One region of the Priestia sp. 40 genome, then DNA from elsewhere that is predicted to be linked to it. Evidence: a T-box and tRNA genes for the amino acid it is inferred to sense, from the RefSeq annotation. Region 1 holds a T-box; the other holds one or more tRNA genes.
What was found. The T-box of region 1 lies ahead of thrS (threonine--tRNA ligase). A T-box ahead of a tRNA ligase gene usually reads a tRNA of that ligase, here a tRNA-Thr.
Positions count from the first base shown of each region.

Region 2: it has a tRNA-Thr gene. The T-box ahead of thrS (threonine--tRNA ligase) is inferred to sense a tRNA for this amino acid. The anticodon was not compared.

Region 1 covers NZ_JBMPZA010000020.1:13,192-29,633, forward strand. The annotation lists gene ACO1DI_RS22050 (YhgE/Pip domain-containing protein) at 1-239, shown strand, start outside; gene ACO1DI_RS22055 (DUF4030 domain-containing protein) at 382-972, opposite strand; gene ltrA (group II intron reverse transcriptase/maturase) at 1,198-2,847, opposite strand; gene ACO1DI_RS22065 (PadR family transcriptional regulator) at 3,726-4,247, shown strand; gene ACO1DI_RS22070 (MFS transporter) at 4,251-5,960, shown strand; gene ACO1DI_RS22075 (MBL fold metallo-hydrolase) at 6,443-7,156, shown strand; gene ACO1DI_RS22080 (TetR/AcrR family transcriptional regulator) at 7,182-7,775, shown strand; gene ACO1DI_RS22085 (YrdB family protein) at 7,818-8,129, shown strand; gene ACO1DI_RS22090 (MarR family transcriptional regulator) at 8,478-8,942, shown strand; partial or broken gene ACO1DI_RS22095 (cytochrome P450, cyclodipeptide synthase-associated) at 9,013-10,237, opposite strand; gene ACO1DI_RS22100 (tRNA-dependent cyclodipeptide synthase) at 10,270-10,983, opposite strand; gene ACO1DI_RS22105 (MarR family transcriptional regulator) at 11,252-11,737, shown strand; gene ACO1DI_RS22110 (MFS transporter) at 11,811-13,025, shown strand; T-box leader at 13,116-13,343, shown strand; T-box leader at 13,382-13,608, shown strand; gene thrS (threonine--tRNA ligase) at 13,659-15,584, shown strand; gene ACO1DI_RS22120 (ABC transporter substrate-binding protein) at 15,929-16,442, shown strand, end outside.
Region 2 covers NZ_JBMPZA010000005.1:592,057-608,498, reverse strand. The annotation lists gene ACO1DI_RS04250 (carbohydrate ABC transporter permease) at 1-272, shown strand, start outside; gene ACO1DI_RS04245 (carbohydrate ABC transporter permease) at 287-1,108, shown strand; gene ACO1DI_RS04240 (TetR/AcrR family transcriptional regulator) at 1,215-2,117, opposite strand; gene ACO1DI_RS04235 (DHA2 family efflux MFS transporter permease subunit) at 2,384-3,907, shown strand; gene ACO1DI_RS04230 (aromatic ring-hydroxylating oxygenase subunit alpha) at 3,942-4,994, opposite strand; tRNA gene ACO1DI_RS04225 (tRNA-Thr) at 5,205-5,277, shown strand; gene ACO1DI_RS04220 (ABC transporter ATP-binding protein) at 5,543-6,493, shown strand; gene ACO1DI_RS04215 (ABC transporter permease/substrate-binding protein) at 6,493-8,016, shown strand; gene ACO1DI_RS04210 (TIGR02206 family membrane protein) at 8,349-9,104, shown strand; gene ACO1DI_RS04205 (NAD(P)H-dependent oxidoreductase) at 9,226-9,747, shown strand; gene ACO1DI_RS04200 (hypothetical protein) at 9,772-10,137, opposite strand; gene ACO1DI_RS04195 (LCP family protein) at 10,361-11,092, opposite strand; gene ACO1DI_RS04190 (hypothetical protein) at 11,630-12,304, shown strand; gene ACO1DI_RS04185 (M24 family metallopeptidase) at 12,380-13,480, shown strand; gene ACO1DI_RS04180 (suppressor of fused domain protein) at 13,705-14,283, shown strand; gene ACO1DI_RS04175 (multidrug resistance efflux transporter family protein) at 14,325-15,266, opposite strand; gene ACO1DI_RS04170 (GntR family transcriptional regulator) at 15,263-15,943, opposite strand; gene ACO1DI_RS04165 (acyl-CoA thioesterase) at 16,018-16,442, opposite strand, start outside.

The DNA.
Region 1 (16,442 bases):
CAAAAACGATGTTATCAAACTTTTATCAAACTGTAGGTTCCTATTTTCCCGCAACATACGTGGCAGATGGATACTACACAGTAATTTTTGGAGGAACAAGTTTATCACACGACATGAGCATCCTTCTTCTTATGTCACTTGTTACTGTATGTATCGCAATTGGAAAAGTAGCTATACAGCCAGGTGCTAAATTTGAATCAAAACCCTTACCTGCCGAAAAAAATGCTATGGTGCACTAAAATAAACACATATAGATTTGCTTACTTTATCAAATGGATTTAAAGAAGAAACCTTGTTTACATAGTCCACGTTATCGGTAGAAATAAAGCTCCCAGAAGCGTTATATACTTCTGGGAGCTTTATTGTGCCGTTATGTATTTTTTAGCTAATGACCTGATCATCTTGATCATAAATAACAATCTTGTAAGAATCACCTTTAGATTGTTTCTTTATATCTTTAGTTTGGATAAAGGTATTTACTTCTTTTTTAATTTTTTCACTATACTCTTGAGCACCGTCATCAGACTTATTTATAGGAGTAACAATAGCGACTGTAACAGGCTGTTTCAATGTAACGTCAGTCTTTTTATATGTTACATTTTTATACTCTTTATTCTCTTTCAAATCTACAAGAACCTTATTCTCGATATCCAGCCAACGATTCTCTTTTTCTAATTGTTTAACATTTCTCTCGCGAACGTCAACTTTATAAGCACTTAAACCATTTTCTTTTAATTGACGTTTAATATCTGCTTTTACTTTGTTTGCATCTTCAGTGTCCTCTACCTCAACTTTTACATCTTTTGATTTCAAGTCTTGTCCAATACTTAAAACGACGTATTTATCAGATATATCACTAAGGATAGTATCTAAATTCTTATCTTTAATAGTTGAAGTTGTATCAGCATTTTGACAAGCTGCAAGTAGTAATGCAAAACAAATAAAAAATACGATGTTTCTTATTAATTTCATTCTTTCCTCTCCTTATAGATATGATTGTTCTCTCTGAAACGAACCATACAATTATTTCATAAAATAGAAAAAAATAAAAATAAAATCTTCATTTTAAGTTGAATACGATATACAAAGTTAGTTAAGTCGGGTAGGCAGGCACTCTCACGAGCGCCCGCCCCCCTAAGAACCGTACGTGACAGATTTCCCGTCATACGGCTCAAGCCTTCTTTTTATCCGAACAACTTATTTAATACATGGTACATGTACTAATTTAGTCAATTCACCTATAGAAACCTCTAGGTTTCGCACTGTAACTTTCTCTCCATTTTGTAGAGTCTGCTTACACAATGCACAACGATATCCTTGTTTCCTTGCGAGTTTCATCCTATCTAAAGTGTTTTCGCTATTAAAGACCTTTCGGTCTCGCTTTTCCCAATACTCTTTTAGATTCGGATCATCTGGGCTGTTCTTGTAGGCTACCATGACATGTCGTTCTATTTTAATCCAAGACATCTTCAACAATTGAATATTAGTAAGTGGACATGTGAGAATCCATTTATTATTTCCGCCATGGTGGGGTTTCTTAAAATAGCGCTTATTAATCCACTTCCAAGACTTCCTTGGATGCAATTGTCTAAGATGTTTCCTTATTTTCAAGAAGACGTAGTTGTCTATATAACCAAACGTCTTTTTAGAAACGACATGTTTCCAATACTGTCCGTAACCACGAATAATTGGGTTTAAAACACGTATTAGTTCTTTTACTGGTCGTCCTCGCATCACTGCGAACGTATCTTTTATCTTGCTTTTTGCTTTTCTGATACTGTCTTTACTGGGTTTGATTAATAACTTATTGCCTTGTTCCGTTTTGTATTGTCGGAGTGAAAAACCAAGGAAATCAAACCCATTCTCGATATGTGTAACTCTGGTTTTATCTTCACTCAGTTTAATTCCTCGCTTTTGTAAGTAAGGATTGAGTTTCTGATACATACTTTCAGCTTGTTCCTTCGTTTCCGTTACGATGACGAAGTCATCTGCGTAGAGAATACGTCCTATTTTACATTTTGGATCAATTTTATATCCTCCATTTGATTTGTATGTCTTCCTATAGACGATACCAATCTCTTCTTCCATCCCACATAACGCGATATTGGCCAGAAGAGGGGACACAATACTTCCCTGAGGAGTTCCTTCTTTTGTTTTATGAAGCATATCCTGCTCTATGTATCCCATTTTGAGCCATCTTTTAATGAGAGTATTTCCTGAGAACGAAGATGTTTGTTCTACTATCCAATTATGACTAAGATGGTCGAAACATCCTAAGAAGTCTCCTTCAAATACCCACTTTTTCTTACTATTCGTGTTCAGCTTGTTAAAGAGGTTACTTATAGCATCATGGGTGCTTCTTTTAGGACGAAAACCGTAGGAAGTGGCTTCAAATCTAACTTCCCATTGCGGTTCCAGTGCATTCTTTACTACGTTTTGATACACTCGATCTCGTATCGTCGGAATACCGAGAGGTCTTAGCTTCCCATTTTTTTTAGCGATAAATGTTCGTTTCGCTGGCTTTGGGCGATGCTTAAAGACATTATATTTTAGCAGTTGTTGATATAGTGTGATACGTTCATTTGATTTTAAGACCGTACAGCCGTCTACACCAGGTGTTCGCTTTCCGGTATTTTGTTGCGTCACTCTGCGAATAGAGAGTAGTAGATTTGCTTTACTCCTAAGGAGTAAACGTTGAAGTTTTCGTACTCTTCTTCGTTGATTCTGTTGTTCGGCACGATAAATTCTTTGTCGTAACTTCGCTACATATTTTTGTATAATACTCCAATCAATAGAGTACCAATCTTTATGCGAGACGTGCGCCGACGCTCGTAGAGAGGTATTCATAACAGCACGCTCCTTTTCGTTAGAAGATAGCCACAAATTTATTTTCGTGTTGAAGACCCACGAGAAGTGAGCGCTCTTTCGAGCCTGTCATTGTCAATAGAGACGACAGTATCCGTCCAGTTATACGATGTTTCTGCTTTCCTGTTCCTTTTCAGGGTAACGGCTTTCGCTTTTTCTCATATCCCATACCCTCTGCCACATCGTTTGACTTTACAGTCATCCTACTGCTGATGCAGATGACATAGGGCTTACCAAGTTCCACATTCTACAGATACGATAGGGGTAGGTAGGTTCTTTACTCCGGGTAAGATGCGGGACGCATCAGAGTAGCATTATGATTCTACTGTTCCTCTTACCAAGACCCAAGCCAATCTATGCATTATCTTGAGCTAAGAGTAACGAAGCTTACAAACCTTCACTTTCGTTTACCATGCCTATCTTCTCCTAGCAGTATTCTGGACCATGCATTTGTCCTCTGTTTCCGCATTTCCTCATGCAACCGACAAACTCGTTACCAAGAATGCCGTTTTGGATGGAGATCATCTCTACGTCTAGATGAGTAGCGTTAGCTACACTGTAAGAAAGCGACTTCTTGTCGCACCATAATGTCTCTTTCCGGAAGACATCAAAAAAACGAGTCCTTGATACAAAAGGGCTCGTTCGCTTTTTACATTTATCATTTATACACGATTTTATACATCGTTGATTTAGTGACTTTTATAGCTTTCTAAAAAGACAAACAAATGCATAAAAAGGCAGATATTTATACATCAATTACTTTTACTAACTGTGGTGAAAAAATCCATTGACGTCTATATTAACATTGTTTATATTAATATTATACATATAAACAATGTTAATATAAAGGTGGAATGAAAATGAATATACAAAATGTTATTTTAGGTTTTCTAGCTGAAAAACCAATGAGTGGCTATGATATTAAACAAATGATGGAAAATTCGGTTTCATACTTTTTTGAAGCTTCTTATGGGGCCATTTATCCGGCACTTCGAAGAATGGAAAAAGATGAGCTTATTGAAAAGGAAGTTATTCAACAAGAAGGAAAACCTAATAAGAATCTATATGTCATTACCTCAAAAGGAGAAAAAGAATTTCAGGAATATATGAATAGTCCCTTAAATCCTACGTTAATTCGATCGGATTTGCTAATACGTATATTTTTTGGACAATATACAAGCTTCGATAAAATTAAAGAATGGTTAAATACAGAGAAACAAAAAGCTCAAGCACAATTAGACAATTTGACATCTCTTAATGAGAAATATCCTAATATGGAACGTCATAAGAAAATTACACTTCTTTATGGAATTGATGAAGCAAAGTTTACCTTGGTTTGGATAGAAAGAGAATTACAGCAATTAATGAGTAAAGGTAATTAAATGATGAGGAAGAAAAGCCATACAAAAATTTTATTATTAATGTGTTTAGGAATTTTTATATGTATGATTGATTCTACAATAATGAATATTACCTTGCCTGCTATCCAAGAAGACTTACATACTACGTTAGAAACGAGTTCTTGGATGCTTAATGTCTATACAATGACTATTGCAGTCCTTGCCATACCCATGGCTAGGTTTGCAGATATGTTTGGGAGAAATAAGTTTTATTTACTAGGATTAATAGTATTTGGTTTAGGGTCTTTATTATGTGGCTTATCCATGTCTGCAAATTTTCTACTCATAGCTAGATTTACTCAAAGTCTGGGGGCAGCTATCCTTATTCCACTTAGTATGGTTATAGGGGTAGGAATAATGCCTACAGAGAAAAGAATGATTTCACTAACTTTATTAGGTGCAACACAAGGTTTATCTACAGCATTAGGTCCAACAATTGGGGGAATTATAACAGAAAAATTAGACTGGCATTGGGTCTTTTATGTTAATATCCCCATTTGTATGATTGGAGTTATCGCTTGTGTATTCTTACTTCCTTTAAAACAAGAAAAGACAGTTAAAGCTAAGATTGATTGGGGAGGATTAATTTTTTCAACCATTGCCTTGTTCACCGCAACATTAGTATTAATTAAAGGAAACTCTTGGGGCTGGACTAGTCAAGAGGCTCTAATTTGCTATCTCACTAGTATGATCTCGCTCGTTTTATTTATTGTAATAGAAAAAAGAGTACAAGATCCTATGATTAAATTGTCCCTCTTCCAAGACCGCCAGTTTCTAGGATCCGTATTAACTGTATCGGCAGGATATGTCTTTTTAATTGGAGTGATGGTGTTACTACCACAATTTTTGACAAGGTTTCAAGGAAAAACGGAATTAGAGGCAGCTCTTCTTGTTACACCTGTATCAGCAGCAATCTTCTTTTTTTCACAGTTAGCAGGGTTATTGGTTAAAAAAGTTGGCTTTATTGTTCCTGTTATTCTAGGATTTCTTATTATGGGGAGTGCTTACTACCTTCTAGAAAATTTAAGTATTAATAGTACAACAACGGAAATCATTACATTATGTACATTATTAGGGGTTGGATTTAGCTTTATAATTGCTACTGCTACAATAGCAAGCACCTCTTCATTTGAAGGTGAATTATTAACAGCTTCACAAGGGGTATTCTCCATGCTTCGACAAGTTGGTGTTGTTCTAGCAGTCGCCATTTTTGTTGGAGGATTAACCAATAAAATCTATCAAAATCAAGACAAAGTAATGAGATATGCTCAAACACAATTGAATCAACTCAATATAGAGAAAGCTGAACAAACTAGGGTATTACGACATACAAAGAACGCTCTTTATTCCGATAAAGAACATGTGGAAGTAGATAGTCAACTTTCTAAAAAGCAAATAGATAGAATGATTAACCAGAATGCAGAAGATATATTAAAGGACATGCCTTTAAACAAGAGGAAGGTAGCTAAGCCGTTAATATATAAACAAGTATCTGAGAAGATAGAAAAAAAACAAACAGAAATAGATAAATATTCGAAAAAAGTCAATGAGTATGGAACAGATAAAATTGCGAGTAGCTTTAGTAACCTTTATAAATCTACCGTTCCCTTTGTATTTGTTTGTGCCTTTTTAGGATTTACGTTCAGAAAGAAGAATCAGAAAAAAATAGTTACAGAGCAACTGAAAATAAATTAACGTGATAATTGTCTATTAATAGCTAATAATAACTTATATGCAAAAGCCCTAAATAAAGGGCTTTTTTGTGATGTTTCTGGTAGTGTAACTACTTTAAATAGAAAAGAATTAAATGCTTAAAACGTTGAAGCTTACATCGAATAATTTATTATACATAAACAAAAGTTAATTTTCTCAGAGATTATATCTCTGTGTATTAATTACAGCTACTTGGGGTTTTTCTCCCTTAATTCAATATCTTTAATGAACATATAGCCACTTATGTAGATACCTTTTAATAAATTGATTAGTGTTCGTAAAAGTATACGTCTGTGACCTTTTCTTCTGTTTTAACACCTTAAAATATAAAATACCCATCTAATTATTGGGCATTTATCTTAATTTTAACAAATAAAATGTATATTAACTTGCGTTAACTAATGACATTAGTTAATATATAAATGGAAATAGTTTTAAAGCTAATACCAGAAGGAGGTATTCCTATGAGAATCAGTCATGAAGCATACTTGCATCAATTGACTTTTCTACCAGGATTTTTCCCAGTTAATTGTTACTTAGTTGAAGAGAGTGATAGTTTAACTCTAGTTGATGCTGCGCTTCCTTACAGTGCTAAGAAAATATTAAAAGCTGCTAAAAAGATTAACAAACCTATTACACGTATTCTTCTAACCCATGCGCACGACGATCATGTAGGAGCACTTGATAAAATAAAGCAATTACTTCCCAATGTTCCTGTACATATTTCAAGTAGAGATGCCCGATTAATGGGTGGGGATATTACGTTGGATCCTAATGAACCGAATACTCCTATACGTGGCGGAGTACCTAAAAATCTAAAAACCCGAGCAGACATTTTATTACAAGATGGTGACCAGATTGGTTCACTAATTGCGATAGCTGCTCCTGGACATACGCCAGGTTCAATGGCTTTTTTTGATACCCGTACTAATACCTTAATTGCTGGTGATGCCTTTCAAACACGGGGTGGTATGGCAGTAACTGGCCAGCTTCAACCTTTATTTCCCTTTCCAGCAATGGCTACATGGAATAAGGAAGTTGCACTTCAGAGTGCTCACAAGTTATTGAATTACAATCCTTCATTGCTTGCTGTAGGGCATGGAAAAATGATAAAACGACCGGAAAAAGCTATAAACAATGCAATTACAAAAGCTAGGTTAAATTTGGAACAAATTTAACCTATAGTAAGAAAGGAATTTAACTATGGGCACAAGACCGGGACTTGATTTAGACACTATTTTAAAGGCCACTACAGAAATGGCAAATACGCAAGGATTAGATGAAGTAACATTAGCTTCACTTGCTAAAAAATTAAATATTCGTCCACCTTCTTTATATAATCATATAAATGGCTTACCAGCATTACGGAAAAAGTTAGCTGTTTATGGTTACGAACAACTTTATAAAGTATTAATACATGCAACCGTAGGACGTGCAAAAGATAATGCAGTTCGTGCATTAGGCGAAGCTTACATAGTTTTTGTTCGTAATCATCCAGGGTTGTATGAAGCAATGCTCCGTTCTCCTAATTCTGATGACCTGGAACTTAAGCACATACAGAACGAAACCATTAATATCGTCATTCAAGTACTTAACGAATACGGCTTAGGAGAAGAGCAAACTTTACACGCCACACGAGGACTACGAAGTATTTTACATGGCTTTGCTTCACTTGAGCAGAAAAAAGGATTTGGTCTCCCCCATGATCTTGATGTAAGTCTTCTCATGTTAATAGATATTTTTTTAAGAGGAATAAATGCGATGAAACAAGAGAGTAAAAACAATGAAGACGATTAATTTAATATGAATCTTCTTCCTTTCATCAAAACTTTAAATTTGATGTTGCGATTTTCTTTGGAATTGTTCGCACTTGGCTCACTAGCTTACTGGGGATTTCAAACTGGAAAAGGGTCAATGAGAGTGCTTTTATCAATAGGTGCTCCGTTAATAATTGCAGTAGTTTGGGGGATTTTTGGTTCTCCTCGTTCTTACGTTCAACTATCTACCCCTATTCATATTTTGCTCGAACTTCTTATATTTGGGCTTCCTTCTGTTGCCCTATACACTAGTGGTAAGCATTCTCTGGCACTTATTTATATTACAATTGCTATAATAAACCGCATTTTAATGTATATCTGGCAGCAACAATGACACTAAAACGTATAGATGGTTAAAACCCAAAAAACGATTACTCAGATTAGAGTAATCGTTTTTTGGGAAGTTTCTTTTACACCCTATGCGTTACATAAAATAGTTTTTTAATTAGTTCGCAAAGGTTTACTTCTATAGTTAACATAAGACATGTTTCCGGAACCTATTATAAAAAGGCAGCCGTATATATTAATTTTTTTATAAACAAAGAAGGCTAATGTATCCTATCAATCAGTTATATTGTATGCAAAGCCTAAATCAAATAAACTTGACAATATAAACGTTAACCAGTAAACTATTATATATAGTTAACCAGTTAACAATTATATTGAAGAAGGTGTGTTTCTGATGGAAGCTCTTCATAAGCAAGCGTTCCAAGCTATTGAATCTCTAATTATGACTAGAGAAAAAAAGGTTCAAAGTAGGAAAATGCTAGCTAATAAACTAACTCAAAGTGTAAATAGTACGAATAAAAAATGGACAATTACTCAATTACATATTGTTTCATTAATAAATAAAGACCAATATGTAAACAATGCTCTTCTTTCTAAAGAACTTAATATCTCAAAACCTGCTGTATCTAAGGCTATTAATACACTTGTGGGACATGGCATTGTTCTAGCAAACAAGAATATCCATAATAATAGGGAAACCTTTTATTCCTTGACAAAGGAAGGGGAGGAGTTAGCTGAAGTTCATGATAAAATGCATGAAATAGCAGAGAAAAGATATGTAGAATTACTTAATAAATTTTCAGAAGTAGAGTTAAAAATAATTATTAAATTTTTAAATGAGTGGACCAAACAAATATAGAAGTAGGTTTACGACATGCCTAATGAGCATGTCGTAAATCCACTTGCTTAATTGTATACAATTTATTATCTTAGCCTTTAATAGGATTAAACGTTAATGGAAGAGAAACGGGTCCACGTGTATAAAGACCACTTTCCGTGTAATGAAATCCTTCTTCTAATTTCATGTTTTGTAGTTGATCTAAAACAATGTTAGCTACTACTTCAATTTCTGTTCCTGCAAAGGCAGCTCCTACACAGTTGTGTATGCCAGAACCGAAAGCCACATGTTCGAGCAATACCTGTGAAAGCCGTTTTGACGTCAAGGTCAGGACGATGAATGTTAAAAGTATCAGGATTATCAAACGCTTCAGGATCTCGATTGGCAGCCCCAATCATACAGAATACGGTTGAACCTTTAGGTAGTAATCTATCGGCTATTTTCGCATCTTGCGATAATTGCCTTGGTATAAGTTGTACTGGTGGTTTAAACCTTAGAGTTTCGGCAATTGCTCTTGATAATAATGAACGATCTTCCATCACATCTTGCATTTGTAACGGATTATTTAATAAATAATACATTAACAATGCCAATGTCTTGTCTGCAGGTTCGGTAGCTGCTAATAGTATATTAAGGATAAGTGCCAAAATGTTCGTGTCGGACATCTCAACTCCTTCATACTCAGACTGACATAATATTGAAATGAGATCTGATTTTGGGTTTTGTCGACGCTCTTCTATAATGGGTAAAAGGTAGTTTGCTAGTTGTTCACTGCACCATAATGAATGATCACGTTCTTCAGATGACAACTGTATAGTAGTGATAAAGTTAGCAACTCCACTGTGCCAATCTGCGATAAGTTGATGATCTTTTTTGTTAAGTCCTAGCATATCCATCGTGACATATACTGCAAAAGTTTTTCCAAAATCGTTAACTAAATCGATTCTCCCTTTACTTAAGTGTGGTGACAATAAAACTTCTGCGTTTTCTTTAATTAAAGGAATGAGTCTCTTAAGTGAATCACCTATAAAGCTTTTTACTACAATTTTACGTTTTGCTGTATGTTCCTTTCCTTTCATTTGTGCAAGGACAGGTCCACGCATTACAGGTTCAGCACGTTTAGCAAGAGATTTAGTCGTAAAGATTTCTGTATTCTGTAATACATACCTTACGTCTTTATATCGGCTAATAAAATAGCTATCAATATCTTGCTCATAATGGATAGGATCGAAATCGCGAAGTTCTGAAAAATATTGGTATGGATCTTCATGAAACTGTTCTGATAAGATACTAAAGGTTTTAAATGATGTATTCAAGACTGTTCCTCCTAAAATTTAAAGGTGTAAATTTAATGAATTTCATCGACAGTTATATATCCTTGATTTTGTTGCATTCTAATTGAAAATTGCTCATCTTTTATTTGTTCACCTAGTCTCCAAGGTTTATGGTAAGCAAGTACAGTTTCTTGAATACCCAAGATGTTAGGTGCTCCAATAAAGAACGGCAGTTCAGCCAAAACATATTGCACAGCATTATGTAACATTTCTGAAGTAATAACTGAAATATCCATATTTGTCCCAGATGCTCTTCCTACAATTGCTGCATGTGACATTTCTAAACAAGCATTTTGAAAGTTTGGTTGATGTAAAAAACTTTCTTCAATCTTAGTGCGCATATCACAATATACCGGTTGAGTAATAAAGTCTGAAAATGTATAAATAGCTTCAGGGTTACCACCATGAGCTTTGAGAGCTCTTTCGGCAAATCGACGATTTCTGTTTACTTCTTTTCTCACTTTACGCTCAGCTTTCACCCTAGAAGTTCCTAAAGCTTCCAAAAGATTTGCAGCCTCATTTCCAGCTAAGAGAACAGAAACACCCTTAAACTCTTTAATGCTCCACTCAATTAGTCGATAAATATATTCCTCTGAAAATCTACTGTTAAAGGGGCTAATTCCTATTAATATGTGGTTTCTTCTGTCAAAAATGCTCTGGCAATTTTGTGATAAAGGTTCAATAGCAAATAAAGGCTTAGCTATTTTTTCTAAAAGAATTTGTGACATAGCTATTTCAACTCCTATGATTAAACGGTTAATGTTCACTAGTAAACAAAAACTATTTTAAATCCAAATATTTGTAAAAGTCAACGTTTTTTCTTTATTTTGTAAATTTATAAGCGTTTTTTCTGCAAATATAGTAGGTTTTAATTACTATGAAATCTGATTTTATTGTATAAAAAAGAGATTTTACATTCATTTAATAGCTTATTAGTAGTATAATGTTTACTGGTGAACATTAATTATTTATACATTAGAAAGGTAAGGAACTAATATGTCTCTATTATCTAAACAGTTAATATACGAAAATTATTTGCAATTATTACACCTGAACGAACAAAAAGCTGATTCAGTTTCCCAAACTTTTTTTGATTATCTTGATGAAAAAGAACTGAACGAAATAGGAACATTACCCAGTAACATGAGCAGCATCCACGTGATTGAATGCATTGGAAATAATGGACCTATAAATAACATAGGGATTGCGACTAGGATGAATTTATCTAAAGCAAATATCACGAAAATTACCCGAACATTAACGAAAGATGAGTTAATTAAAAGATTCCAATTGGCAGACAATAAAAAAGAGGTCTACTTTAAGTTAACAGCAAAAGGAAAACAAGTTTTCGAACTTCACGAAAAACTACATAGCAGAAGGAAACGACAATTTTATGATTTAATTGATGATTTCTCTGATGACAAACAAAAAATTATATTAGAGTTCCTTGAAACGATGATTAATAAATTAAGACAAGAATAGACACATTAGGTGCTTTTAGAATGTCAAACATACTTTTATATGGAAAAACTTATTTACAAGGTAGGAGATTTATATGGGACATACAAATACAAAACCTATTTTTATCTTATACGTCGTTTGTATAAGTGCATTTTTTGCATCTTTAAATCAAAATATTTATTCGCCTATTATTCCGTTAATTAAGGATTCATTTGATGTAAGCACAACATTAGTTAATTTAACTGTTTCATTGTTCATCTTTATTACAGCTATTATGCAAATAGTCTACGGGACTATTCTTGACTTTAAAGGAAGTCGTCTTATTCTTCTCCCTAGTCTTATACTTACAGTGTTGGCTAGTATTGGGTGTGCTGTTACAAGTAACTTTACATTGTTTCTTGTTTTTCGATCTTTGCAAGCCCTCGGAACCGCAGCCATTCCATTGATTGCAGCTGCTACAATAACGGATCTTTTTGATGGGGAAGAACGTGGTAGTGCTATGGGAACTTATCAAACCTTGTTATCTATTGCTCCTGCAGTAGCTCCTATTTTAGGAGGATTTATAGGAGACCGATACAATTATGATGGTGTTTTCTGGTCATTAGTGGGTATATCTATTCTTTTACTTATTATCAATATGTTGTTTTTTCCTAAAGACCAGAAAAAGCACAAGACAAGCAAGAGGAACGGTCTTCATTTTTACCTTGTAATGGCGAAGGATAAGATGGGAAGTGTATTGTTGTCATTAAGCTTCTTGAACTTTTTGATTTACTTTTCTATCCTGGTTTATCTCCCCGTTTTATTAACAGACCACTATCATCTAAACCTAAAACTTGTTGGCTTGCTTTATCTTCCTATGACGCTAAGCCTTATAGCCGGAAGTCTGTTATTCAAATACATTCAGAAGAAGATTTCTCTTATAAATATATTTACCTTTACTAATTTTTCAATCGCATTTAGTGTTATAGGATTTGGACTCACACATACTGTTTCTTTACTACTTATGTCGCTAAGCCTATTCATTTATGGGGTGGGAATTGGAATCTTAACACCTTCCTATGCAACCATATTAACCCATCAATTTGAACAAAATCGAGCTAGTGCTATGGGAGTATTTAACTTTGTTAGATATACTGGTATGTCTATAGGACCCATTTTGTCAGGTACATTACTAGAATTTTTGAGAAGTGAAACCATGTTCATAATGTTCGGTGTCATGTTTGGCATTATAAGTATCTTTGGTTATTTACTAGTGGACAACCCCAAAAACACAGGTAAAAATAGAACTACCAATAAACCATCTTTTTAAACAAAAACATACAATTAATAACATATTTAGAATTAAGTATTGACATTTACAAATAGTATAAATTATAATTCTATTTATTGGAAATGAACATGTTGAGCGTTGAAAAGGACACGAATTATTTTTATATTTCTTTACAGAGAATAGGGCCTTTGGCTGTGAGCCCTTAAGAAAGAGAAATAATTTACCACCTTGGAGCTATTGTGGGGAAATATGTAGATAGAGTAACCTCAATCGGGAAATCCGTTATCTTTTTGAGAATATAACACTTGTAGTGTTTTATAAAATTAGGGTGGTACCACGACCGCACTCGTCCCTGTTAGAGGGATGAGTGCGTTTTTTTATGTTCAAAAATAAATAGATAAGCAACGAAAAGGACATGAATTATTTTTATACTTCTTTGCAGAGAATAGGGTCTTTGGCTGTGAGCCCTTAAGAAAGAGAAATAATTTACCACCTTGGAGCTTTATTAGTGAACTAGTAGTAATTAATAACGTTTGCGACGTTACAGCACCAGAGCCATCGATATATTTCTATTGATGGGAATTTGGGTGGTACCACGTGTGAAAACATACTCGTCCCTTACTTAGGGATGAGTATGTTTTTTTTGACTTTATTTAAATAGGAGAGGTTATCATGAGTAAAGATTTAATTCAAATTCGCTTTTTAGATGGAAATGAGAAAGAATTTTCAAAAGGTATTACATTACATGCTATTGCAGAATCCATTAGTTCTAGCCTAAAGAAGAAAGCTATTGCGGGTAAAGTAAATGGAGAATTGTATGATTTGCATCGAGCCATTAATCAAAATGCAGAAATCGAAATTTTAACAGTAGATTCTGACGAAGGTCTAGAAATTATGAGGCATACAACAGCTCACATACTTGCTCAGGCAGTAAAAAGAGTACATAAGAATGTGAAGTTAGGGGTAGGACCAGTTATTGAAGATGGATTTTATTACGATATGGATCTTTCTACAACGATTGCTTCTAATGAGTTACTACAACTCGAACATGAAATGAAGAAAATTATTAATGAAAATCATCCTATTGAACGTACTGAAGTGACACGTAGTGAAGCTGAAAGAATATTTAGCGAGATAAACGACGAGTTGAAACTGGAGTTATTACGTGATATTCCTATGAATGAAACAGTTACGATTTATAAACAAGGGGAATTTTTCGATTTATGTCGAGGCCCACATCTTCCTTCTACTGGAATGGTTAAGGCGTTTAAATTAACAAAAGTATCAGGAGCATACTGGAGAGGTAACAGCGACAACCAAATGTTACAACGTGTATATGGCGTAGCTTTTCGTTCTCAAAAACAGTTAAATGAGTATCTGATGTTTCTAGAAGAAGCAGCGAAAAGAGACCATAGAAAATTGGGAAATGAACTAGAATTATTTATGTTTTCTGATGAAGCACCTGGAATGCCTTTTTATCTAGCTAAAGGACAAATGGTTAAAAATCAGCTGGAGCAATTCCTACGATCCGTTCAAGAAAAGCATAATTACGAAGAAGTACGTACTCCTTTTATGATGAATCAACAATTATGGGAAAAGTCTGGTCACTGGGATCATTATAAGGATAATATGTATTTTTCAGAAGTGGATAACGCTAAATTTGCATTAAAGCCCATGAACTGTCCTGGTCATATGCTTATCTTTAAAAATAAGCTCCATTCCTATAGAGATTTACCCATTCGAATGGGAGAATTCGGTCAAGTTCACCGTCACGAATTCAGTGGGGCTCTAAATGGATTATTAAGAGTACGTACGTTTTGTCAGGACGATGCTCATATCTTTGTTACTCCTGAACAAATTGAAAGTGAAATTAAATCGGTCATTGAATTAGTGGATTATATCTACAAGACATTTGGTTTTGAATATAGTATTGAACTTTCAACTCGACCAGAAGACTCCATGGGAGAGGATAGCTTATGGGAACTTGCTGAGAGCTCTTTAGAAAACGTATTAAACAAGTTGAACTTTGATTATAAATTAAATGAAGGCGACGGCGCATTTTACGGCCCTAAAATCGATTTTCATATTAAGGATGCTTTAAAAAGAAGCCATCAATGTGCAACAATTCAATTAGACTTCCAACTGCCTGAGAAGTTTGATTTGAATTATATTAATGAAAAGAACGAAAAACAGCGTCCAGTTGTGATTCACCGTGCTATTTTTGGATCTCTTGACCGTTTCTTTGGGATTTTAATTGAACACTTTGGAGGGGTCTTCCCAACATGGTTGGCACCTGTACAGGTAAAGGTTATTCCGGTATCACTGAAAGCTCACCAGCAATATGCACAACAAGTTAAAGAAGCGTTAGGGCAAAAGGGCATTCGAGTAGAGTTAGATAATCGAGAACAAAAGCTCGGATATAAAATTCGCGAAGCTCAAGTGGCTAAGGTTCCTTATATCTTAGTACTAGGAGATAAAGAAATGGAGAGCAACTCCGTCAATGTACGAAAGCATGGAGAAGAGAAATCCGAAACATGCAACATAACTAGCTTTATTGAAAACCTTCAGGATGAAATTACTTCTAAGAAACTTAAATAATAACAAAGAAGGCTCCTTAACATATAATAAGAAGCCTTCTTTTAATGTCCATAGCATAGCTTTCGTCAATGCTTTTTAAAGTAGGAAAAGACAATGAGTAGACCTTTTATTTAATGAAGAAACTAGGTCTTTTATTCACTTAACGTTTTAAAATGCAAAGTTTGTGAAAGTATTATCCATTTTAAGATAATGAAACTTTACTTTAAAAGGTTCATAACCTATGAAAGAGAGTAAATTATTACTGGAAATCTATTGACTATATAAATACGAAAAGATATGCTTAGAACATTACGTTAATGATAATCATTATCATTTTAGTGGATTTAATAGGAGGAAATGAGAAAATGAAAGCTCGAAAGAAATTGAAAATAGTAAGTGTAATGGCAATCCTTTCTATATTATTAGTGTTAGCAGGATGTGGGGCAAAGCAGGATTCTACTAATGAAAAATCTTCTAACAATCAAAAGGTAGCTGTTAAACATGAATTAGGCACTACTAAGGTTCCTAAAAATCCAAAAAGAATTGTTGTTCTTGAATTGTCGTTTGTTGATGCACTTCACGGTTTAGGTATTAAGCCTGTTGGAATAGCTGATGACAACAAAAAAGATATGATTGAACAGTTGGTAAATGGAAAAATGAAGTATACTTCTGTTGGGACACGTCAACAACCAAACCTGGAAGTAATCAGCTCACTAAAGCCTGACTTAATTATTGCAGATGTTCAACGTCATAAAGCAATTTATAAAGACTTAGAACAAATTGCTCCAACGATTGAGTTGAATAGTCGTGAATCTACATATGAAGAGAATATAGATGCTTTTAAAACAATTGCGAAAGCAACTGGAAAAGATAAAAAAG
Region 2 (16,442 bases), on a different contig from region 1:
CAGTTCCAAATCTGAGGCCGGTTACATCGTTCGTAGTGATCATGGGACTAATTGGTACGTTTCAGTTATTTGATCAATCATTTATTTTCTCAGGAGGCTCAGGAGGTCCTAATAACTCCACTCTGACTGTTGTTCTTCTTATTTATCAATATGCATTTAAAAATTTAGGTACCATGGGGTATGCTGCAGCACTAGCCTTTATGCTGGCGCTCGTGATTTTGGTGGCAACGGTTATTCAGCGGAAGTTTTCAAAAGAAGAAAGTATGTACTAAAGGGGGAAGAAAAAGTGAAGAAGAAAACGGGAGTCCTCATTTTATATACGATTTTAAGCATATACGCGCTGATTACGCTGATCCCATTTATTTGGGCGCTGTCAGCTTCTTTCAAAACGCTTGAAGAAATTGTGTCAGGTACGGTGAACTTTATTCCGAAACACTTTACGCTAGACAACTATAAACAAATTTTTGTGGAACAAAAGTTGTTCCCTCGCTGGATGTTTAATAGCTTATTTATTGCTGTTGTAGGAACAGCTCTGAATTTGCTATTTAACTCAATGGCTGGTTATGCCCTTGCACGCCTCAGTTTCCCGGGAAAGAAAAGTTTGTTTATTATTATTTTAGCTGTGCTTATGATTCCTGGACAAGTAACCATGATTCCTAATTTTTTAATTTTAAAAGAGTTAGGCTGGTTAAATACCTATCAGGGAATGATTGTACCAGGAATGGTAAATGCGACTTTTATATTTATGATGCGTCAATTTTTTATCAATTTCCCAAAAGAACTTGAAGAAGCAGCGGAGTTAGATGGGTTATCAAAGTTTGGAACATTCTTCAAAATAGTCCTTCCACTTGCAAAGCCTGCGCTAGCAGCACAAACAATTTTTGTGTTTATGGGGTTTTGGAATGACTTTATGAAGCCTTTAATTGTGATGTCTGATGAAAATATGTTCACATTGACTTTAGGTCTCAACACATTCAAAGGTCAGTATATCAGTTATTGGAACTATATTATGGCAGCTTCCATGGTTTTTACCCTTCCAATTTTGCTCATTTATGCGTTTTTTAACAAATATTTTATTAAAGGAATCTCGTTTACTGGAGGGAAATAAAAAAGAGGCTGGGGTAAAAATATTTTAGTTAGAATTATAAACGAACGATTAATTTAATTAATCGTTCGTTTTTGGTTATTATGATGAACGTGACTTTTATTTGTTTTTAATGAAGTTCACTCACATACTGGTCAATCATTGCCTGCAGATCCTCTAGCGGTGTCTTACTTTGGTTCATAGACAGCTGCTTTAATGATTGAAGGGCACTATCCACAACAAACTTCCGGGGAGTCGACTGTTTAAACAGCTCTTCTTCAATAAAACTAATAAGCTCTGTACATTTTTGACGTTCAAATTCATCCGTAAATTGTTTGTGAACCCGCTTTTTTAAATCGATAAGTGCTGCAGAAATGTCCTGTTCTATTTGATTTTTAGTATTCGGGCAAGATGGAAGCCATTCTTTAATCGTTTGAGGATCGAGCAAAATGTCTCCTGAATTTGCTACTTCGTCTACAAGAGGAAGCAGGCGCTTGACACTGTAGCTTATAATTTCATGCGGATCGGTACTTGTGCCGTTAACCATAAAATTATAGTGAAAGTTGCGATGAAGCATGCCAAGAAACATAATTGCGCAATCTAGCAGGTACGGTTTTTTTTCTTCTCCAAATAAATCAATGAACCGTTTGTAGAACCAGTTTACTTCAATAAACTGGGTTTTTTTTATGTATGCTTTTAAATCAGGGTCATTGGAAACAAATACTTCTTCAAGTAATGTAAAAAATTTATGTTTGTGATGGTTTTTCATCTGTGCATCAATTTGTTTAACAAATATATCTACATCGTTCAGACTTTTACCAACCAGCAGCTGATTCCGCTCTTGTTCAATGGTCGTATGAAGCCATGTGAAAACAGCGATTAATAATTCATTTTTTGAAGAAAAATAGTTGTAGAATGTTCCTTTTGAAATGCCGCTATAATCAATGATGTCTTGAATAGAAGTAGCTTGAAATCCTTTTTCAACGAAGAGATGGTGTGCATTTTTTACAACTTGCTGTTTTCGGTTATTCATTATTATCACCTAAATATAAAATTAGACTCATGGTCCAACTTTATGATACATGATTTAAAGCGTTTACACAAATGTTCTTTTTGAAGCGAATTATGATATTGCGTATATGTATTGATATAAAAGGACTGTACCGTTAAAAAAAGCTCAGTAAATAAAGAAAATTAACGCAGGATTTTTCACTTGCATAAATTGAACTCACAGTATAATATACTCTATGTAGAACATGTGTCTAAAAAAATGAACTTAAAGTATAAGGGGGTACAATAATGAGTCAATCGATAAATCAAATGGAAAAGCCGCCTTATGGCATAATTGCTATTTTGTTAATTGGCGCTTTTATCTCATTGTTGAATGAAACGTTATTAAATGTGGCGCTGCCGTCGATCATGAAAGATTTAGATGTGACAACGTCAACTGTCCAGTGGCTTTCTACTGGTTATATGTTAGTGAATGGTATTATGATTCCAACTACTGCTTTTTTAATTCAGCGTTATTCTGTCAGAGGGTTATTTTTAACGGCGATGACTTTATTTACAGCAGGAACAATACTCGCTGGTGCTTCGCCCGTATTTTCTATCTTGTTAACCGCTCGTATTATTCAAGCATCAGGCGCGGCCATTATGATGCCACTTTTAATGAACGTATTGCTAACAAGTTTTCCATTAGAAAAACGCGGAGCTGCGATGGGTATTTTCGGTTTAGTTATGATTTTTGCTCCGGCAATTGGTCCTACCTTATCAGGGTGGCTAATTGAACACTATGAGTGGAGAATGCTGTTCCACCTTGTTACGCCAATCGCGGCAATTGTATTAATAGGCGCTTTCTTCTTATTAAAAGACAAAAAAGAGAAAGTGGAAATCAATTTGGATTTCCTATCACTTGTGTTATCTACAATTGGATTTGGAGGACTTCTATACGGGTTTAGCTCAGCAGGGGATAAAGGCTGGGATTCTGTAGAAGTATATGGCACCATTATTGTAGGAGCTGTGGCTCTGATTTTATTTATTACGCGTCAGTTTAAGCTGAAAACACCTATGCTTGAATTCCGCATTTTTAAATATCCAATGTTTGCTTTATCATCAACGATTTCGATGGTAATTACAATGGCATTATTCTCAGCCATGCTGCTAATGCCAATTTATGTTCAAACGGTACGAGGCATTTCTCCTCTTCATTCAGGATTATTAATGCTTCCAGGTGCGCTACTAATGGGTGTGATGTCACCGATTACCGGAAAATTATTTGATAAATTTGGAGCGCGTGCACTGGCTGTAACGGGTCTAACGATTACAGCTGTTACCACGTATTTCTTCAGTAACTTAGAGCTTGATACGACGTATACAACGCTCATTACGCTTTACACGCTTCGCATGTTCGGAATGTCTATGGTGATGATGCCGGTTATGACAAACGGATTAAATCAGCTGCCGCAGCGCTTTAATCCACATGGTACTGCGATGAATAACACGCTTCAACAAGTATCAGGAGCTATTGGTTCGGCTCTTTTAGTAACAGTGATGTCAAATCGTACAGCTACGCATGCAAAAGAGCTCGCTCAAGATGCAATGAGCGGAGCAGGAGCAGCGAATGCAACGGCAGCCGGGGCAGCTCAAATGAAAGAACAAATTGGGATGCAGGCAATGGTACAAGGAATTAACGATGCGTTTGCCGTCTCAGTAGTACTAGTGGTGGTTGCCTTAATTCTTTCATTGTTTATGAAACGCGCCACGCCGGCAAGTGAAGATGAAGTGATAAAGGAAAAAGCAGGACGCGAGCAGTTTGCTAAATAAAAAAGAAATCCCCGCTGAGACAGCGGGGATTTCTTTAGCTTGTATATCTAAAGCTTAAGCCCATTTTCTTTAATAATTTCCGGTAGCCGATGGACGTTTGATCAGCCATAATATGCGCTTCCATCTGCAGGTCTAAAGGCAAGTCTTCAGGTTTTTGGTTTTCAACCATTTCACGGTCTTCGTCAAAGACGCGAAGGTTAAAGTCATACACACCTTCAACGGGAGAATCTTTGTCAAAGTTTCGAGCGATTGGTGCGAATAAACGTGTTTCGCGGGCTGAAATAGGGGAGACTGCATTCATAATCCACAGCTCTGCGCCTTCTGGGAAGTATACTTTTAGCGTAGCTGTAAACGGCGGATAAACATCAAAGACGCGAAGCCATTTAAAATCAGGTGGATTTAAATGCTGCTGTTCTTTGGAATAATTGCTCACGGTGCTCGTATATTCTACATGAAGCCCATAGTCTGTTTCGCTTACTTTATATTTAGGCACAAAGGCGTTGTTTCGATCACCAAATGTGTCCGTGTGCACCCAAGCAAAATGAGCTACGTCTAAAAAGCCTTCCATTTGACGACCGGCCGAACCCATGATATCAAAGCTCGGACAAACAATTTGCTGAAAATCAGGGTCTTCCCACGCATCGAAGTAAGGCAGGTTATCTTGTTCTCCTGTAAGCGACGTCCACACTAATCCAAATCTTTCAATAACTGGATAGACGGCCATACACAGGCGGGGAGAAATGTTGGCATCAGGGTGAGCTGGAATCGATGTACATGCGCCGTCCGTTGCATAGCGGAAGCCGTGGTAAGGACAGACAATTTCATCATCTTCCACCCAGCCCATGCTAAGCGGGGTGCCTCGGTGAACGCATAAATCACGAGCCGCTACTACTTTGTGTGTGGTACGGTATAGAACTAGATTTACGTCTAGCAGTTTTACCGACGTTGGTTTCTCTGTTACATCACTGCAGCGTGCGACGGGGTACCAATACTTAGCGAGCGTCGTCCAATCTTCCAGGCTGAACGTGCAGCCTCTTGGGTAGGGAGTTGCCGTTTTTGATTTGGTCATGGTTGGTTGTTGTTCCATCTATTTTCTTCCCTTCTTTTGTAAGCTCTTTTACTAAGGGTAATATAAAAAAAGAAAATTCACACAATTTATGTAAGGAGTTCTAACATAAAATATGGAACTTTGTAGAAAGTGAGAATTTCAAAAGATGCAAATTAGAGAATATACCAATAAAAAAATTAAAAAAAGCGCTTCCTAAATGAATTTAAACGTGATATAATTTTCCAAGACGCTGGTGTAGCTCAGTAGGTAGAGCACTTGCATGGTAAGCAAGAGGTTGCAGGTTCGATCCCTGTCGCTAGCATACTAAAAAACCTTCTTTCTTGTTGAAAGAAGGTTTTTTTATTTGTGTTGGTATTAAAATTATTCTCCGAATTATTCTTCGCCGCCTTGTGAAAACTTTAACAGTTTGATAGCCTTATTAGGAGGCCGTTACAAAATATGTGTATCTTTTCCACTATGTCTTATGAATCATATTTAGAAATATTCTTAAAAGAATGTTTATTGCCTCTAAGTATTGGGTACACGAAACTAGGGGTTAAATTTCAACAGGGAGTGTGAACGATAATTTGATTACGTTTAAGAATGTGTCAAAGCAATACCCAGACGGTACGACCGCCGTGAAAAATATTAATCTAGAAATTAAAGAAGGAGAGTTTTTCGTTTTAATTGGTCCGAGTGGGTGTGGGAAAACAACCACCTTAAAAATGATTAACCGTCTTCATGATATTACCGAAGGAGAACTATACATAAAAGATAAGCTCGTATCGGATCACAACATACATGAGCTACGCTGGAACATTGGTTATGTCCTGCAGCAAATTGCTCTTTTTCCTCATATGACCATCGCTGAAAATATAGCTATTGTACCCGAGATGAAGCATTGGAAGAAAAACAAAATAAAAACGCGCATTGATGAACTGCTTACCTTGGTAGGACTAGACCCAAAGCAGTATCGAAACCGAAAGCCGTCTGAGCTTTCAGGTGGCCAGCAGCAACGTGTAGGTGTAGCACGTGCCCTCGCAGCTGATCCCCCCGTTATTTTAATGGACGAACCCTTTAGTGCCCTCGATCCGTTAAGCCGCGAACAGCTTCAGCAAGATGTTATTAGTTTAAAAGAAAAAATCAAAAAAACATTTGTGTTTGTTACGCACGATATGAGCGAAGCGATGACGCTTGGAGATCGTATCTGCCTAATGAAAGACGGGGAAATTGTTCAAGTTGGAACCCCGGAGGAATTCATTCAAAAGCCTAAAAATGAATTTGTAAAAACGTTTATTGGAAATCAAGGAAATGCTTTATTTGAGACATTGGATATGTTTGTCAAAGAAAGTGAACAGCCAGACGTAGAACCTACTGAAGAGCTAGCTTCAACCGCCACTGTTCAGCAGGCAATGGACGCCCTTTACGACCATGAAGCAATAGCTGTGAAAAAAGGGAGCAAACGCATTGGCGTTGTAACGCGTAAAACTCTATTAGCGTTTCTTTCTGATAAAACGAAAGAAGGAGGAACGCTGTGATGAATGCACTAAGCACATTATTGGATCAACGAGGAGATGCACTGTTTCAAGCTCTTCTGGAACACATTCAAATATCAGTACTGGCTCTTGTTATCGCCGTATTAATTTCAGTGCCGCTTGGACTGTACTTAACGAGGCATGACCGCATTGCTGAACCGATCATTGGCGTAACAGCCGTACTGCAAACCATTCCTTCACTCGCTTTATTAGGATTACTGATTCCTCTTGTCGGAATTGGAACCTTTCCCGCGGTTATTGCACTGTTTTTATATTCGCTTCTTCCTATTGTACGAAATACATATACCGGAATTAAAGAAGTGGACCCATCTTTAATTGAAGCATCCAAAGCCATGGGGATGAACTCATGGAGACGATTAATCAAAGTAGAACTTCCTCTAGCGCTTCCTGTCATTATGGCCGGAATTCGTACAGCAATGGTCCTCATTATTGGTACAGCGACAATCGTGGCTCTTATCGGAGCGGGCGGACTTGGAAGCTTAATTTTGCTTGGTATTGACCGAAGCGATAATAGTTTGATTTTATTAGGAGCCATTCCAGCAGCATTATTAGCGCTTATTTTTGATGGAATTCTGCGAACGATTGAACACTCAGCTAAAAAAGGATCCAAAAAACGCTCGTTTATTATGATCATCGTATTAATACTCATTCTTGTTTCTCCGTTTGCAGCGATGAGCGCAACAAAACCAGACCTTGTTATCGGAGGGAAAATTGGCGCAGAACAAGATATTTTAATTAATATGTATAAAGAATTAATTGAAGATCAAACCGATATGAAAGTAAATCTTCGATCGTCGCTTGGAAAAACGGTATTTGTATTTGAGGCTCTGCGTAACAAGGAAATTGATTTATACCCTGAATATACGGGTACAGCCATTGTGACGCATCTAAAGGAACAGCCGGACAGCAAAGATGAAACAGAGGTGTACAGGCAGGCAAAAGAAGGATTTCAAAAGAAATTCGGCCTTGTCTATTTAGATCCAATGAAGTTTAATAATACGTACACATTGACCGTAACAAAGGAATTTGCAAAAGAAAATAATCTAACGACCGTTTCAGATTTGGCAAACGCAACAGATAAAGTAAAAGCAGGATTTACGCTTGAGTTTAAAGATCGTGAAGACGGCTACGTAGGCATTCAAAAAGAATATGGCCTTACCTTCCCGAATATTAAAACGATGGAGCCGAAGCTTCGCTATCGCGCTGTAGAAAAAGGCGATATTAACATGCTTGATGCTTACGCAACGGATCCTGAAATCAAACAGTTTGGTCTCAAAGTCTTAAAAGACGACCAGCAGTTCTTCCCTCCGTATCAAGGAGCGCCTGTGCTTCGTGAAGATACGCTAAAAGAGCATCCTGAACTGAAAAAAATCTTAAATCAACTGGGCGGTAAAATCAGTGATGGCGAAATGCGTGAAATGAACTATCAAGTAAATGCAAAAGGAAAAACGGCTGAAGAAGTTGCTCATCAATTCTTAGTAAAAAAAGGATTAATTAAAGAGTAATAACGAAGAAACAGAGCTAGGACAACAGTATGTTAGTTCAAAGAAGATCCGAATGATAAATCGTTCGGATCTTTTTATTTTAGTTGCTTCTAATAGTTGATTGGAAGGCAACGCGAAGATTCCCGCGGAAAGCGAAGCCATGCATGGAAATCAAATGCGGTGCAAGAAGTCATTCATACTCGATCATTTACTCCATTCGTCCGTCTTTAGATTGGCGTCATTTCGTTATGTTTCAATCTCTTTTTAATGCGAGAGAAGCATTAATGAAAATGAACCCATGTGAACAAGCTAAAGGTACCGAATTTGTTTTCTGATAGAAGGGAGGCGCTTTTATGAATTCATTTTTTACGTGTCATCCTGTACAACATTCCTTTCAGCTTTTTTCAGTGGAACATCTTGTAACTTTAGCCATTATCGTGATCATAGGAGCATTTATTTTTTTGTGTCGAAAGCAGCTGCGAAAAAAGAGATTTGTGTTCGTTTTGCTTTCACTCGTTCTAATTGCTTCAGAAACGGCCTACCAGGCTTGGGAAATCGGATGCCATCAGTGGTCTGCTAAAGCTTCCTTACCTCTTCAGCTCAGTGATATAGTCGTGCTGCTGGCTGCTGTTATGCTGATAACCAAAAGCAGGTTTCTTTTTAATTTTGTGTACTTCGCAGGAATCAGCAGCTCTGTTCAAGCGATGATTACCCCAGACCTTGGGGGCTATGCGTATGCCCAGTTTCGCTATGTGCAGTTTTATGTATCGCATGGCGGTGTGGTACTTGCTTGCTGTATGCTAATTGCTACCTGCAGATATGAGCCGACGTTTCGTTCTTTATGGGTAAGCGTAGTATTTGTTAATCTGTACGGAGGTTTTATCTATGCCATCAACCGTTTACTTGGGGCGAATTATTTATACATGATGAAAAAGCCAGAGCACGCTTCCTTGCTGGATGTTCTTGGACCTCATCCTTTGTATTTAGTATCGATTGAAGGAATTATGATTCTTAGCTTTCTTGTGCTTTATCTGCCGTTTTGGATACATAAGAAAATCAAAGGGAAATCAATTTTGTTGAAGAGAAATGCTAATACTGGTAATTTATAAGTGTAAACTAGCTAGGATTTCCTGAATGAAAAGGAAAAAACGACTGAACAAGCTGTTAGAGGCAAACGTAAAAAACAGAAAAGAATAAAGCAAACACAGACATCAGAAGGAGAGTATCAAAATGAAAACACTGGTTATTTTAGCGCATCCAAATTTAGCATCTTCTCGCATTAATAAAGCGTGGGCAGAGCGCTTAAAGAAAGAAGAGAATGTACACGTTCATGATTTATACGCAAACTATCCTGATTTTAAAATTGATGTAGAAAAAGAGCAGGAGTTAGTTGTTCAATTCGATCGTATTGTGTTTCAATTTCCGTTTTACTGGTACAGCTCACCAGCACTCTTAAAAGAGTGGCAAGATGTTGTATTAACATACGGATGGGCTTATGGCAGCAAAGGCACTAAACTTCATGGAAAAGAGTTTATCGTAGCTACTTCGACAGGAGGACCTGCAGAAGCTTATCAAGAAGGCGGCTACAACCGTTATCCAATGAGTAATCTGCTTCTTCCGTTTCAAGCTACGGCAAATTTAACAGGCATGAAGTTCCAAACTCCGTTTTTATTTCAAGGAGCAGGCGGTGAACTGAGCGAAAAAGTCATTCAAGATAGTGCAGAAAACTACGCTCAATTATTAAGACAATAAAAAAAGCCGCGTCACAGCGGCTTTTTAATTTACATTTGTTCGTGAAAAAGAAGTAAGCAGCTTTTGAGGAGCAATATCTAATCCTTCAATTAGCAATCCCGTCATAGCCGTTAGACTCCCGACTTCAAACGATTCCCCGGCTCTCCAAAATGCTGATTCACCTTGTTTAATGTAAATTTTCAGTCCGTTATCGCCAGCTACCCAGCCTTCGCCGTGAACGACTAAAAGAAGCTGTGGAATCGTAGCTTCTTGACGAGGTGTATAATCATTTTCTTGAAAAGATAAAAAGCTGATTTTGACATCTCCAGTATGAGAAAGCAGCGGGTTTACTTTATAGGTGGAATGAAGAAAGGAACGCTCTTCTTCAGATTGAAAACCATATAATTTCATACTTTCATCTCCTTGACTAAAAAATAAAAACAGAAGTGCTTCTTATTTCATATACGCATACAGGAGAAAAAATAGAACTCAAAGTAAGCAGCTGATTGCTAGAAAATTGCTTGATTCCATCTCTATTTTTTGTCGAAGCTGAAATTTTTTTGAAGGATAGGAAGGAAAAATAGAAGTTTTTTTGAATAGTATAAAAAAGGTGTCCGTTAATGGACACCTTTTCCTAATTTAAAAATGACTGTAATGCTTGTTTATTTTCTTCAAGGTCGATGCTTAAAACAGCACCAATACCGGATATTCGTTCATTTGAATAGGAACCTTCAACCGGTAAACGAAGAGATTTTAAATCTGGCTGATTTCCAACTAAAAAATCTTTTCCTATCACGATAAATGTTTTTGGCGGAATATTTGTATCCACATATGGATCAATGACTCCCCATAGCTTAGGAGCTTTCGCCAGCGTCTTTACTTGAAGAGCTTCATCCATTAATTTACCGATAACTTCTTGTTGACGCTTCACGCGCCCGAAATCACTTTGGCTATCATGTCGGAATCGCACGTATCCTAGTAATTTATCTCCGTGAAGAGTTTGTTTTCCAGGTTTTAGCGTCATGCCAATTCCTGATGACATTTCGTGCGGCACGGTAACCGTAATTCCCTCAGGGGCAATCGTATCGGCAACTTTAGAAAAACCTTTAAAATCAACAACGGCATAATAGTTTACATCTACGCCAAAGTTTTCTTTAATTGTCTTACGCATTAATTCAGGCCCGCCAAATGCATAGGCTGAATTTAATTTGTTTTTGCCGTGTCCTGGAATATCCACATATGAATCACGCATCAAAGACACAATTTTAGGCTGATTGCTGTCTTTGTCATAATGAGCAATCATGATCGTATCGGCACGCGAATGTTCTTCACCTCGAGAGTCAATTCCAAGAAGTAGCACATTCATGCTATCTAAATTGGCACTTGCACCATTAAAATTAAACTGTCCATCTTTTCCAAAAGCTCCGTCTGCTTCTGCTAACCCTTGTTGGTATTGATAATACACATACGCACCAGCGGCGATTACAAGAATGAGAAAGAAAAGAAGTAGCTTTCTAAAGCGTTTCTTTTTTCTTTGCTTTTTTCTTTTATGTTGTTTACGTTCTGTACGTTCTTCCAAATGTCTCACCATCGCATTCAAAAATATTAATACTTTTTTGTTTGAAACCCATTATGCAAAAAATTATAAAACGACATAATAAAATTAACACTAAGGAATTAGATTAGCAAGTGCGTTCACTAGTAAATCCGCAGAGACAGCTAAAATAAGAGAAATACGCAAATAGAAGAAAGAGGAAATAAAGGTTATTTTTTTCTGAGAAATTTGTTATAATCTATCATAGTTAGGGAAAAAGTTCTGTCTTTTAAGAATGGAATAAGAGGAAAGTCTCTGTTTGCGGAGAATCGAATATAGGTCTAAATGTAGAAAAAAGGAGTGAAGCGAATGAGTATATATGTGTCATCTTCGAACCTTGTGCTGATTCCAGAAGCGGCGTTAAGTCATTGGAAACCTTACGGCGCGGGGGAATTGACCGGAGCTATTATTTCAGGTAAAGATAGTGCTGAAATAATTAAAGAGCTTAATCAATCGTCTATTCTGCCTTTTACAAGTTTTTTCTATCGAAAGCATTTTGTTATTCTGTTTGATAAAGAACAAGTGAAAAATCATTTTGAGCAGCTGCTTTTATTGTATAAATCTCAGGGCTATGTTTTTTATTCTTCTACTCTATACGATGATCATTGGTCCCAGGTTCTTGAAGGAACGAAGCAGCTCCTAACGGTGAATGGGCAAGTGGTGCCGGTGCTTGAGCTTGAACAAAACGGTGAATTTGATGTTGTGCGTGATGAATGCGGTCTGCACATTGTGATAGATGATGACGAAGACGAAGAGAAGCAGCTAGAAAAAAAAGTTCATGAGCTTTCGCTTGAAGAAGGTACCTATTTTATTGGCGATCCGGGATTTGTTGAAAACCGAGACATGCTGGTAAAAGAATATTTTCCTAAAGGTACGTACGAATTTATTTATAGATACGGAGAAAATGGCTGGCTGATGAAAGTAAGTATTCAGCGAAAAGCGATTAAAGAGCAGCTTACTACTCTTCACGCGGCTTTATCTTAACCTCTATTCATTGTACAATATTGCTAAATAACTATGTTATAATAGTAATATTGCACAATGAAAGGGGTTTTTTTAATGGAAGCACGTTTACAAAAAGTCGTATCGTGGCTGGAAGAAAAGAATGTAGAAGCGGCCTTTATTTCGTCAACGGAAAACGTATTTTATTTAACTGGATTTCACACGGATCCGCATGAGCGTTTGCTTGGCTTATTTGTGTTTAACGAAGCGGAGCCGATGCTTGTTTGTCCATCAATGGAAGTAGGACAAGCAAAAGAAGCCGGCTGGAAGTTTGATGTGATTGGATATGAAGATCATCAAAATCCTTGGGAACTTATTAAAGAAGCTTTACATAAACGAAACGTAGTAGATGTGAAAAAGGTTGCTGTAGAGAAAGAGCAGCTGCTGTATGCGAGAGCCGAAGAACTGCTTAGCTTATATCCAAATGCTGAGCTAGTCGGAGCAGAAGAGAAATTAAATCAGCTGCGTTTAATTAAAGATGAGCATGAAGTTGAGATTCTGCAAAAGGCAGCTGCCTTAGCTGATTTTGGTGTAGAAGTAGGCGTAGCTGCTTTAAAAGAAGGCGTTACGGAAATGGATGTTCTAGCTAAAATTGAATACGAGTTGAAGCGAAAAGGAATTCGTGAGATGTCGTTTTCAACGATGGTTTTATTTGGTGAAAAAACGGGAGAAGCGCACGGGAATCCAGGTCTTCGCACCTTAAAGCCAGGAGATATGGTTCTGTTCGATTTAGGTGTAGTGCTAGACGGATACTGTTCAGATATTACGCGTACAGTCGCTTACAAGTCTATTAATGATAAGCAAAAAGAAATCTATGAAACGGTACAGCGCGCTGAGCAGGCAGCTCTTGAAGCTTCAAAGCCCGGCACTCGCATTGGCGACTTGGACATGGTAGCACGCAATATTATTACAGAAGCAGGGTATGGAGAGTATTTCTTGCATCGTCTTGGTCATGGTCTTGGTATCAGCGTGCATGAGTTTCCTTCAATGAGCCGCAACAATGATGATGTGCTTCAAGAAGGCATGGTGTATACAATTGAACCGGGTATCTATATTCCAGGACTTGGAGGCGTGCGTATCGAAGATGATGTAATCATTACAAAAGATGGATACGAAACGTTAACGAAGTACCCAAAAGAATTACAAATTATTTCATAATAATGTCATAAAAAATAGAGGCTGCCATGGTGCAGGCTCTATTTTTTTATGAGAAAAGAAAAAATTGGTTAAGGTTTCTTGTTTGCTTCTTGAGACAATTTCATAGTATGTTACGAAACGATAACATTTCTATCACATTTTCTAAAAACTATATCGCAAGCGAGTCCAGTAGTATATGCTGTACAGTAGGGAGCTTTTTAAGGTCGCAAGCAAGGAGGTTTTGTATGAATAATTTTACAAAAGATGAAGAATTAATTATACATAAAGCAATAGATGTATTTGGTCAAAAGGATCGAATTGAAGATTATTCAGATGAAAGAAAAAAGCATGGTATTCACGTTGTGGCGTGTGAAAATCATCCGCGTCAAGACGTAACCGCATATGCAACGCTCGGTGGACATCAATGTCCGACAGGCTATACAGTTGGAGGGATCCCGCTTCGAATTGAAATCGTTGGGGCTTGTCATGAGGAATTCGGTATTTATTCTGCTATTTTAGCTAACTGTATTTTCCATATGATGAAATCTCATGTGTCCATTTTCCCAGGAGCTATTTATAAAGATGTTATCACGGTTCTTGATGACAGCTTTCATATGCAGCACATTTTGCTGATTCCGCCGTTTTTATGGGATAATTTCTCAACGATTGAACTATCTGATAAAAAAGTAACGTTCCTGCAGGCCGTTCCGATTTCAGAAAATGAACGTGCTTTTGCACTTGAGTACGGAGTAGATTCGTTGCTAAGCCGCTTTGATGCTGAGCAGGTGAATGTCTTCAATTTAGAAAGAAGATCTGTTGTATAAACAAAAAGAGCGCCGACTGAGACGCTCTTTTTTGTTATTGATTAGTAGGTCAATTCTTTTTGCGGTATAGCTTTTTTATGACTCGTTTGGTAGCTGTGAAGCACCATGCCTCCTATGATAACTCCCATTCCAACCCAAGAAAGAATCGATGGTAAAGGACTTGATAGAAGGAAGACCTCTCCTAGCAGGGCAAATAAAACTTCCATCGATTGTGTAGCTTCAACTGCACCTAACTTTTGAGAATCTTTTCTAACAAGGTCGGTTGCCGCAAAAAATAAAACCGTTGCACATACTCCTGAAAGTAAAGCAACTAAACTGCTTTGATACATCTGAGTTGTTTTTGGTAGTCCATCGGTCACGTAGGCATAGACAGAAAGAATAATCCAAAACGGCAGGCTTGAAAGTGTCATTCCAAGCACGCGCTGAAACGTATTAAGTGACGACACCTCCATCATTTTACGGTTGCCAAGCGGGTACGCAAAAGAGGCAATCAAAATGGGAATGGTACAAAGCAAGGCAGTAGCAGCCGACAGCTCAGTCGCATGCTCAAGCTGCATGAGCACAACGCCTATTAAAATAATAAACGAAAAACCTAGCTGTTTAAAAGGAATGGCTCCTCGCTTCTTTCCTTCCTTGTAAAACAAAGGAGCTAGGAGAGACCCCGATAAAATTGTAATTTGCCAAGTGCCTGCAATAAGCCAGCCGGGACCGTAGGCTGAAGCAAAACAAAGAGGAGCGTAAAATAAGCCAAATCCAACCGTGCTCCAAAGCAGCCATTTTTGCGGCTGGGCTTTTATTTCTGCCACCACAGGTTTGATGCCACCCCAAAAATAAACAAGCACAAGCAAAAGAGGTACCATAAAAAAATAGCGCAGAGATGCGCTCCACGCCCAGCTGCCTCCAGATAAATCCATCGCTCGATTTAAAACGAATGTAAAAGCAAAAAAGAATGATGCAGCAACGCCTAATAAAAGAGGCTTCACTTTGATTCCTCCTCACTTGTCAGCGCTTCACCTAGTGTCAGCCAGTTTGTTTCGACAAGCTGTGATGTCAGTGCGGAATCTTTTTGACAGCAAGCGTTTATGATTTCTTTGTGCTGATCAACGGAAGCAAGGCTAGCAAGAGACGAAAAACGAGCGATTTCCAGACGCTGAATTTTGGCGCTTGTTTGTTTTACAACACGTTCTAGCTCTATATTGTTCGCCCGTTTTAAAAAAACGGAATGAAATGCTTCATCCGCTTCGATCGCTTTAAGGACATTTCTTGTTTTGATCGCATGTTCCAGAGATTGATTGTGCTTGATTAGTTCGCCCATATCTTCTTCTTGTAACGAAGTACAAGCCAGCTTAGCAGCAAGTGCATGAAGAGCTGCGACGACAATAAAAGATTGTTTTGCCTCCTCAAGGTTTAATGGAGCCACTTTTGTAGAAGAGCCGGGTGTTGTTTGGACAAGGCCTTCATCTTCGAGCCTTTTTAATGCTTCTCGAACAGGAGTGCGGCTAACTCCAAATTGCTCAGCCAGTTCTTTATCTTGAAGCTTTTGTTCCGGCTGAAATTCAAGCATAACGATATTGTGTTTAAGTGTTTGATAGACTTCCTCCCTGAGGGAAAGTCGTTTGAGAGGTTGAATATTATTTTTCATAAAACCAATATATCGCATATTACATTAAATGACAATGTGAAAATTAAAAAACTTCGTCTAAAAAGCAGACAACTGCTTTTTAGATGAAGAGCTTAATTACTGCTGCGCAAAGATTTAGATAAGATGCTCGCAATCGATTTGCTGTGCTCGACCTGCGTTTTTTTGGACTCTTTACGTTCAAGAGCTACTTTTTGAAGACTTTTTTCTTCTTCAGTTTGAGCAATAACTTGAGGAACGGGTGCTGGTTTTCCATTTTCTAATGCAACAAAGGTGAGAAAAGAAGTAGCTGCAATACGTTTAATGCCCGTTAACAAATTTTCGGCAATCACTTTAACAAAAATAATCATGGAGCTTTTTCCTGTGACAACAACAAATGCTTCATATGAAATAAAATCTTCTTCTGTGACAGGTTCAATAAAGTCAACGTGATCAATAGAAGCAGTAACACACGATTTTCTGGAATGTTTAGCTGCTGAAAGAGAAGCTGTCATGTCCATATCAGCTACAATTTTTCCGC